2 regions of the Acidovorax sp. GW823-FHT05D11 genome follow, and region 1 is predicted to be linked to the other one. Evidence: riboswitches for the same ligand, from Rfam matches in the RefSeq annotation. Region 1 holds a riboswitch; the other holds the start of a gene.
The links. A riboswitch is a leader RNA that binds a small molecule or an ion and turns the genes downstream of it on or off. The one in region 1 is predicted to bind thiamine pyrophosphate.
Positions count from the first base shown of each region.

Region 1 (4,407 bases):
TGCCCGCGTCATAGATGTCCACACGGTGCCCCTGGCGGGCCAGCTCCACCGCCAGCAATCGGCCCATGAGGCCCGCGCCCAGAATGGCAAAAGAAGAGGGTTGAAGTGGCATAAGTCCGTCTGTCTGTCTGTGTGTTGGCTGGCAACCATGGACAAAACGGGGGCAGAGCCGCTCTTGGAAACTCCCCACGCCAGCATGACCTGGATCGGGTAGCGGGGCCAGTACGCGCCGCGCGGTGCGCAGTGTTCTGTGGTGCCCCAGGGTATTTCTCAGTCGCGCACCCAAGAACCTGTTCAGTTCTCGACCGCGGGACACCCCTGTTTCGTCCGGAAAAATCAATTACAGCACAACCCGTGGCAGCTCTTTTTGCGCTAACGCATAGGCCATAATTTTTGCCATGACTTCATTGATTCCCCCGACCTCCGCAGCACGCCGCTATGTGCGCGTGCTTTCCATCGCCGGTTCCGACAGCGGCGGCGGGGCGGGCATCCAGGCCGACCTCAAGACCTTCAGCGCCCTGGGCTGCTACGGCATGACGGCCATCACCGCCATCACGGCCCAGAACACCTGCGGCGTCACGGGCATCCACGGCATTCCGCCCGAGATGCTCAAGGCCCAGATCGATGCCGTGGTGCAGGACATCGGCGTGGACGCGGTCAAGATCGGCATGCTGCATTCGCCCGAAGTGGTGCGCGTGGTGGCCGATGCCATCCGCACCTACCAGCTGCCGCACGTGGTGCTCGACCCGGTGATGGTGGCCACCAGCGGCGACCGGCTCATCGCCGCGGAAACCGTGAACGTGCTGGTGCAGGAGCTGTTTCCGCTGGCCGAGGTGATCACCCCCAACCTGGACGAGGCCGGCTGGCTGCTGGGGCGCACGATCGAGGGCGTGGATGCGCTGGCAGCTGCGGTGGACGGGCTGCTGGCCCTGGGCGCCCCGGCGGCGCTGCTCAAGGGCGGCCACCTGCCCGGAGACTGGGTGGTGGATGTCCTGGCCACACGCGGCGGCGTGCGGCAGCGGCTGGAGTCCGCACGCATTGCCACGCACAACGGGCATGGCACGGGCTGCACCCTGTCATCGGCCATCGCGGCACACCTGGCGCGGGGCCTGCCCTTGCAGCAGGCGGTGGAGCGCGCGCGTGCCTACATTCTGGGCGCCATCGCGGCAGGGGCCGATGTGACCACCGGCCGTGGCCATGGCCCGCTCAACCACGGCCATGCGCCCGTGGCGCAGCTGGTGCTTTAAAGGTTTGATTGTTTTTGGCCTCTGGCGCTTATCCAGTAAGCGCTATATGCTCACAATTCAATAGCGATTCAACGCACCCGTGGCCGTGTGGCCCAGGCCAGCACAAAGCTGAACGCCAGCGCCGGCAGCGCCGAGCCCGCGCCCGGTACCACCTGCGGAGCCAGGTGGTAGACGGCAATCCCCACCAGCCAGATCGCCACCGGGGCCGCATTCACCCGGCGTGCCGCAGCGAGCAGCGCGGGTGCGTTGGCGCCAAAGGCCAGCCGCCCCAGGATCACGCCAAACAGCGGCACGAACACCGAGCTGAGCAGCAGCAAAAATGGCTCCAGGCTGTGCATGGGCAGCACCAGCGCGAGGCCGGTACACACCGCAGCCATGGCCAGGCCCCACTTGCGTACGCCCCAGCGCGGCAGCAGGCTGTGTGCCGACACCGCGCCCGAATACGTGTCGCCATAGGCGTTGTCCACCTCGTCGATCAGGATCAGCGACAGCGCGATCAGCCCGCCCTGGGCCAGCAACAGGGCCTGCACCAGATCCTTGCTGGGCAGCGTCAGCGCCACCAGCACACCGAGCGTGTAGCACCACATGTTGGCCAGCGCATAGCCGAGCCACGTGCCGCGCAATGCGGAGCCGCCGTTCTTGCCGTGGCGCGCATAGTCGGCCACCAGCGGCAGCCACGAGATGGGCATGGCGATCACCAGGTCCAGCGCGGGCAGCACGCCCATGCCGCCTTCGCCCTTGCGTGTCCACAGCGCTTCAAAACCCTGGGCCTGCGCCAGCGACAGGAACTGCCACGACAGCCACAGCAGCGACAGCACCACCAGCGGCAGCGCCACGCGCGCGATCACCTTGCGCACCAGCTGCACCATCGATCCGCTGATGAGCAGCATCACCACGCCGCCCCACAGCAGCGTGGCCAGCACGGGCCAATGCGCGCCGGCCATGGTGCCGGACTGCTGGCCGATGGCCACCGTGGCGTCGCGCATCACCACCAGCTCGAACGTGCCCCAGCCGACCAGCTGCACGATGTTCAAAATGATCGGCAGGCTGGCGAACGTGCGGCCATAGACGGCATGCATCAGCCCGGCGCTGGCCAGGCCGCTGTCGCAGCCCAGCTTGGCCACCCAGCCCAGCAGGCCCGCGCCCACGATGGAGCCGCAGACGATGGCGATCAGCGCCTCTTGCGTGCCCAGCGCGGGCATCAGGTAGGCGCCCACCTGCATGACCAGCAGGCCCACGCCCAGGCTGAACCAGAGCGAGGCGTGGTCGTGCCATTGGAAGACGCGGCGGTCGGGGGAGACGGGGGCCAGCGCTTCGTTGGTGGCGGGCGCGGCGGGGGATGAGGACATGGCAGGCTCCGTGGCAGTACAGAGCAGGGGCGGCCCGCCAGCGTGCCCCAAAGTCATTTCATTCTGGGCTGTGCCGAGGCGGACGTGCTTCCCTGCGCGAGGATGATCTCAATCAGGTTCAAAGGGACTCTCTCAGTCGGTTCCGGTGGCCCGGTCCCGACACCCCTAGCGTGGGCGTTCCAGAAGGAACGCGAGGCCATTGTAGTGGGGCGCTCAGGGCGCGGGGCGGGCGATGGGGATCGCGTAGTGCATCACCGAGTCGCCGGACGTCGGGTGGTACTGGGCACCGTAGATTTCCAGATCCGGCCCCAGGGTGTGCGATGGGCCCGCCGACAGCAGCCAGCTCGAGTAGATGTAGTTCACCGTCGCATCGACATTCTGCGCAGGGCCCCGGTGGGTGAAGCGCGCATAGGTCGATGCGGGGATTTCCATGGCCACCATGCCCGGTGGCAAGGCGCCGGGGCCCTTCACCTCGATGCAGGCCAGGTAGCGCAGCGCTTCCGTGTGGGGCCCCGCCGGTGCCACGACGCCATAGCAGACCCCGGGCACGGTGTTCGCAATCTCGCCCAGCCGGGGCAGGAATTTCGCCCACAGGGGCGGCAGCTTCTGGCCCAGGTTGTTCTTTTCGGAATCGATGCCGTAGTAGTCCGTGGGCAGCCCGACCAGCTGCATGGCGGGCTGCTCCTCTATGTCGGGTGCCAGGGAGATGTTGTGGTGAATGTGCGCGAGGTAGCTTTCGTCAAACCGGATCTTGCGCACGAACAGCGAGCGGTTGCCCATCTTGCGGTACTGCGACGGCGTGAGCCGAAAGCAATCCCGGAACGCGCGCGTGAAGCTTTCCTGCGTCTCGTACCCGGACGCCAGCGCAATGTCGAGCACGCTCAGCCGCGTGCTGGTCAACTGCTCCAGCGCCCGCGAGAACCGGCGCGAGCGGATGTAGGTCTTCAGGGTTTCGTTGGTCAGCGCCTTGAAGATCCGCTGGAAGTGCCACTGGCTCATCCCGGCGGCCCGCGCCACCTCGGAAAGCTGGATATCGGATTCGAGATGGGCCTCGATGAAATCGATGCCCTCCTGGATTTGCCGCAGATAAAGCACGTTGGCGTCCGTTCACGGGGTTTCAAAGAAACCGGTCATGGCCACGAGCCGGTTCTGGTCGTTGTACCGGCCGTAGCTCACGCCTTCCCCGATCACCTGTCCGCTGCCATCCACCATGTTCCATTTGGCAATGCTCTGCTGGTTGTGGCTGGCGAAATAGTGGGTCACGAAATGCCCGCCGGGGACCTGACTGTGAAAGTTGTCCATGTAGGCCGTCAATTGGTCCCAGCCCTGGGCGGTGGCCAGTGGGTCGTTGTAGGTGCAGGCGGGGTCGAGGGACTGGGCAAAAAGGGCTGTGCGGTCCGCGGCCGAGTCGGTCTTCCACGACGCGGTGTAGGTGTCCCAGATGGATTGAAGGGGTTGTTGGCTCATGGTGTGCTCCTGATGGGTGAATGGAGACGCCATCGTGCCGGGCGCTTGCGCGCCTTTTGGACATTTTGTGCTTATTTGTGGGCGCGCCGTTCGGGCACGGCATGGCGGTGCCCTGATCCGCCTGGACTACGTGCTGGCGGAAGGCGCAGAGGCCGGCGCCACACCCAGCAGCTGGTGCAGCCGTGGGCTCGTGGTGGTGTATTGCAGCGCCACCTTGTCGCCCTTGAGCGCCTCGGCGGCGCCAAAGGCCGCCAGCGTGGCCTCGTGGAAGCCGCACAGGATGAGCTTGCGTTTGCCGGGGTAGGTGTTGATGTCGCCCACGGCGTGGATGCCGGGCACACTGG
Region 1 is NZ_CM179502.1:3,371,420-3,375,826, reverse strand. Features, by position in the region: gene AC3RCE_RS15700 (FAD-dependent oxidoreductase) at 1-112, opposite strand, end outside; gene thiD (bifunctional hydroxymethylpyrimidine kinase/phosphomethylpyrimidine kinase) at 399-1,247, shown strand; gene AC3RCE_RS15690 (purine-cytosine permease family protein) at 1,316-2,596, opposite strand; TPP riboswitch at 2,669-2,773, opposite strand; gene AC3RCE_RS15685 (GyrI-like domain-containing protein) at 2,810-3,691, opposite strand; gene AC3RCE_RS15680 (nuclear transport factor 2 family protein) at 3,704-4,063, opposite strand; gene AC3RCE_RS15675 (NAD(P)/FAD-dependent oxidoreductase) at 4,190-4,407, opposite strand, start outside.

Region 2 (4,407 bases), 2.4 Mb from region 1:
GCTTGTAAGCCGCCCCTGCGACTCTCCGTTTTCTATCAGGGTCATAGGAAGCGGCGGATGGTTTTTGCGGGGTCCCCCCACTAAAATCCCCGGATGCTCCAGCAACGCACCCTCAAGACGATCACCCGCGCCGTGGGCGTGGGCCTGCACAGTGGCCAGCGGGTCGAGCTGACCCTGCGGCCTGCGCAGCCGGACACCGGGATCGTGTTCCGCAGGGTGGACCTGCCGCAGCCGGTGGACATCCCCATCCGGGCGGAGGCCGTGACCGACACCCGCCTGGCGTCCACCATCGCCGTGGGCAATGCCAAGGTGCACACCGTGGAGCACCTCATGTCGGCCTGCGCGGGGCTGGGCATCGACAACCTCTATGTGGACATCACCGCCGAAGAGGTGCCCATCCTGGATGGCTCTTCGGCATCGTTCGTGTTCCTGCTGCAAAGCGCGGGCATCGAGCTGCAGAATGCCCCCAAGCGCTTCATCCGCGTCACCCGCCCCGTGGAAGTGCGCGAAGGCGAGGGCGCCGCGGCCAAGTGGGCTCGGCTTGCGCCCTACCACGGCTACAAGCTCAGCTTCGAGATCGACTTCGACCACCCCGCCGTGGATTCCACGGGCCAGCGCGTGGAGTTCGACTTGGGGCAAGGCAACTACAGCCGCGACATCGCCCGCGCGCGCACCTTCGGCTTCACGCGCGATGTGGAGATGATGCGCTCCAACGGCCTGGCGCTGGGCGGCGGCCTCGACAACGCCATCGTGATGGACGACTACAAGGTGCTCAACAGCGACGGGCTGCGCTACGACGACGAGTTCGTCAAGCACAAGATCCTGGACGCGATGGGCGACCTGTACCTGATCGGCAAGCCCCTGCTCGCGGCCTACAGCGCCTTCCGCTCGGGCCACGCCATGAACAACCTGCTGCTGCGCGAGCTGCTGGCCCAGCGCGATGCCTGGGAGGTCGTCACGTTCGAGGACGAGCGCCAGGCGCCCGGCGGGTTTGCCCAGCCGGCGCGCGCCTGGTGAGCATGAAGCACCATTCCCGGGCCGCAGCCCGGAGCCTCCTGCCAGTGCCGCGCCCGTTTTCACGGCGCCGGGAGTCCCTGACATGCTGATCTTTCGCTGGCTGGCCATGCTGCTGCTCCTGGCGGCGGCCGTGTCGTTTGCCTTCTATGCCGGCACGGGGCAGGCGCGCTACAAGCGCCTGGGGCTCGTCATCCTCAAGTGGACGGTGATCGCGGCCGTCTTCTTCTTTGCGGTGGTCCTCATCGGGCGCCTCGCCTGACCGAGAGGCTCCGCGGCGCGGTTTTCTCTCTCTGGCCTATACTCGCGCCTGCTCCGGGGTGTGCGTAAGCGCTGAGATGCGAGGTGGCTGAAGAAATTCGGCAGGCCTTGCGAACCCGACGAACTTGATCCGGTTCATACCGGCGGAAGAAGAGCCGACCTCCTTGTCTCCGTGCCCGCAGTCCCTGCTGGCACGCCATGCCTCAGGTGCAGCCGCACCCGAGGGGCGCACAGGTCCATTCCGGAGCAGCACCCACCGCCACCGGAACCAGGAGACCTGCCCATGAACGCCCCCGACCCCCACGCCAAGCTGGCCACCCCCGAGAAGTTCGCCGAGTTGCTCGCACGCACGCGCGAACCCTTTCCTGCCTCACGCAAGGCCTACCTCCCCGGCCACCTGCACACCGATCTGCGCGTGCCCGTGCGCGACATTGCGCTGACCAACGGCGAACTGGTCAGCGTGTACGACACCTCCGGCCCGTATACCGACCCCGAGACTGCGATCGATGTGCGCAAGGGCCTGGCGGGAGTGCGCGGCGGCTGGATCACCGGCCGTGGCGACGTGGAGCACTACGAAGGCCGCGCGCCCGTGGCGCTGGACGATGGCCAGAAGAGCGAAGACGCCACCCGTCTGGCCCAGCTGCGCGCCGAGGCCGCGGCCCTGCAGCGCAAGCCCTTGCGCGCCAAGGCGGGTGCCAACGTCACGCAGATGCACTATGCGAAGAAGGGCATCGTCACGCCCGAGATGGAATACGTGGCCATCCGCGAGAACGGCAAGCGCGAGTGGATGGAGCAGTACATGGCCGACGCTGGCCGCGAGCAGCGGCTGATGGGCAACCCCATGGGCGCGAGCATCCCCAAGATCATCACCCCCGAATTCGTGCGCGACGAAGTGGCCCGGGGCCGCGCCATCATTCCCGCCAACATCAACCACCCCGAGGTGGAGCCCATGGCCATCGGGCGCAACTTCAAGGTCAAGATCAACGCCAACATCGGCAACTCGGCGGTCACGTCGAGCATCGAGGAAGAGGTCGAGAAGCTCGTGTGGGCGATCCGCTGGGGCGCCGACAACGTGATGGACCTGTCCACCGGCAAGAACATCCACACCACGCGCGACTGGATCGTGCGCAACTCGCCCGTGCCCATCGGCACGGTGCCGATCTACCAGGCGCTCGAAAAGGTGGGCGGCGTGGCCGAAGACCTGACCTGGGCGATCTTCCGCGACACGCTGATCGAGCAGGCCGAGCAGGGCGTGGACTACTTCACCATCCACGCCGGCGTGCGCCTGGCCTACATCCACCTCACCGCGCAGCGGCGCACGGGCATCGTCTCGCGCGGCGGCTCCATCATGGCCAAGTGGTGCATGGCGCACCACCGCGAGAGCTTCCTGTACGAGCACTTCGAGGACATCTGCGACATCATGAAGGCGTACGACGTGTCGTTCAGCCTGGGCGACGGCCTGCGCCCCGGCTGCGCATCGGATGCCAACGACGAGGCGCAGTTCGCCGAGCTGCACACGCTGGGCGAGCTGACCCAGGTGGCCTGGAAGCACGACGTGCAGACCATGATCGAAGGCCCCGGCCATGTGCCCATGCACATGATCCAGGCCAACATGACCGAGCAGCTCAAGACCTGCCACGAGGCGCCGTTCTACACCCTGGGCCCGCTGACCATCGACATCGCACCGGGCTACGACCACATCGCATCGGCCATCGGCGCGGCCATGATCGGCTGGATGGGCACCGCCATGCTGTGCTACGTGACGCCCAAGGAGCACCTGGGCCTGCCCGACCGCGACGACGTCAAGCAGGGCATCATCGCGTACAAGATCGCCGCGCACGCGGCCGACGTGGCCAAGGGCCACCCGGGGGCCCGCGCGCGCGACGACGCGCTCTCCCAGGCGCGTTTCGACTTCCGCTGGCAGGACCAGTTCAACCTGGGCCTGGACCCCGACACGGCCAAGGAATACCACGACGAAACGCTGCCCAAGGACAGCGCCAAGGTGGCGCACTTCTGCTCCATGTGCGGCCCCAAGTTTTGCTCCATGAAGATCACGCAGGAAGTGCGCGAATTTGCCGCCCAGAAGGGCGTGGCGGAGGCCGAGGCGCTGGCCCAGGGCATGCAGACCAAGGCGGCGGAATTCCAGCAGCGCGGCGGGCAGTTCTACATTCCCGTGACACCGGTGGCATAAGCCCGCCTACTGACCCCGGGGATTCCCTGCAAAGGGCCCCGGGGCGGTGCTTACCCTGTGCGGCGGGGGCGGCAGCCCGGCATATAGTCCGGCCACACTCGGTTCAGAAGACCGGGGGGAGGGCGTGGCACCAAATTTGCTATGCTGGATTGTCTGTTAAAAATTGTAAGGAAGAGCCATGAATGCTCTGGGCCGCTTCTCCATCCGCACGCGCCTTTACTTCGGAACCGTCTTTTCCCTGATCCTGCTTGTTGTCATCGGCGCCATGGGCTACGTGGCGCTGGACCGCACGCGCGGCACGCTGCAGGTGCTGTTCTCGCAGCGCGTACAGACCCTCACCGACATGTCGGAGCTGCGCACCACGCTGGGCGACCTGCGCCGTACCGAAAAAGACATCATCATCAACTTCAACAACTCGGTCGAGGTCTCCGCGCTGCGCGAGACCTGGGCCAAGACACTGGCCGCGCTGCGCAAGAGCCTGGCCGACGTGCGCCAGGTGCAGTCGGGCGATGCGGCCTTCGTCGAGTCCATCGACAAGTCGCTGGCCGAGATCAAGCAGTACGAAACCGGCATTTCCCCCATCTTCGAGAAGATCGAGGGCGCGCAGCTCGATGGTGCCGGCGGCGGCGCCTATGCCGACCGGCTCAAGGTCCACATGGAGGCCACCGACAAGCTGTTCTCCAGCCTGGCCACCACGGCCCGCGCGCAGATGGACGAGGCCCGCGCGGGCGTGGAGTCGCGCACCTCCACCATGTCGGCCTTCATCGGCATCGGCCTGCTGCTGGGGCTGGCCGTGCTGATCCCGCTCACGTTCTTCAGCGTGCGCTCCATCACCGGATCGCTGCGCCAGGCGCAGGAGCTGGCCGACCGCATCGCCAGCGGCGACCTGTCGCGCGATGTGGAGGCCATGAACCAGGATGAGGTGGGCCAGCTGGTGGCCG
Region 2 is NZ_CM179502.1:1,019,221-1,023,627, forward strand. Features, by position in the region: gene lpxC (UDP-3-O-acyl-N-acetylglucosamine deacetylase) at 94-1,017, shown strand; gene AC3RCE_RS04675 (hypothetical protein) at 1,100-1,276, shown strand; TPP riboswitch at 1,321-1,444, shown strand; gene thiC (phosphomethylpyrimidine synthase ThiC) at 1,586-3,466, shown strand; gene AC3RCE_RS04685 (methyl-accepting chemotaxis protein) at 3,645-4,407, shown strand, end outside.
Region 2: another riboswitch for thiamine pyrophosphate. It lies ahead of thiC (phosphomethylpyrimidine synthase ThiC); the one in region 1 lies ahead of AC3RCE_RS15690 (purine-cytosine permease family protein).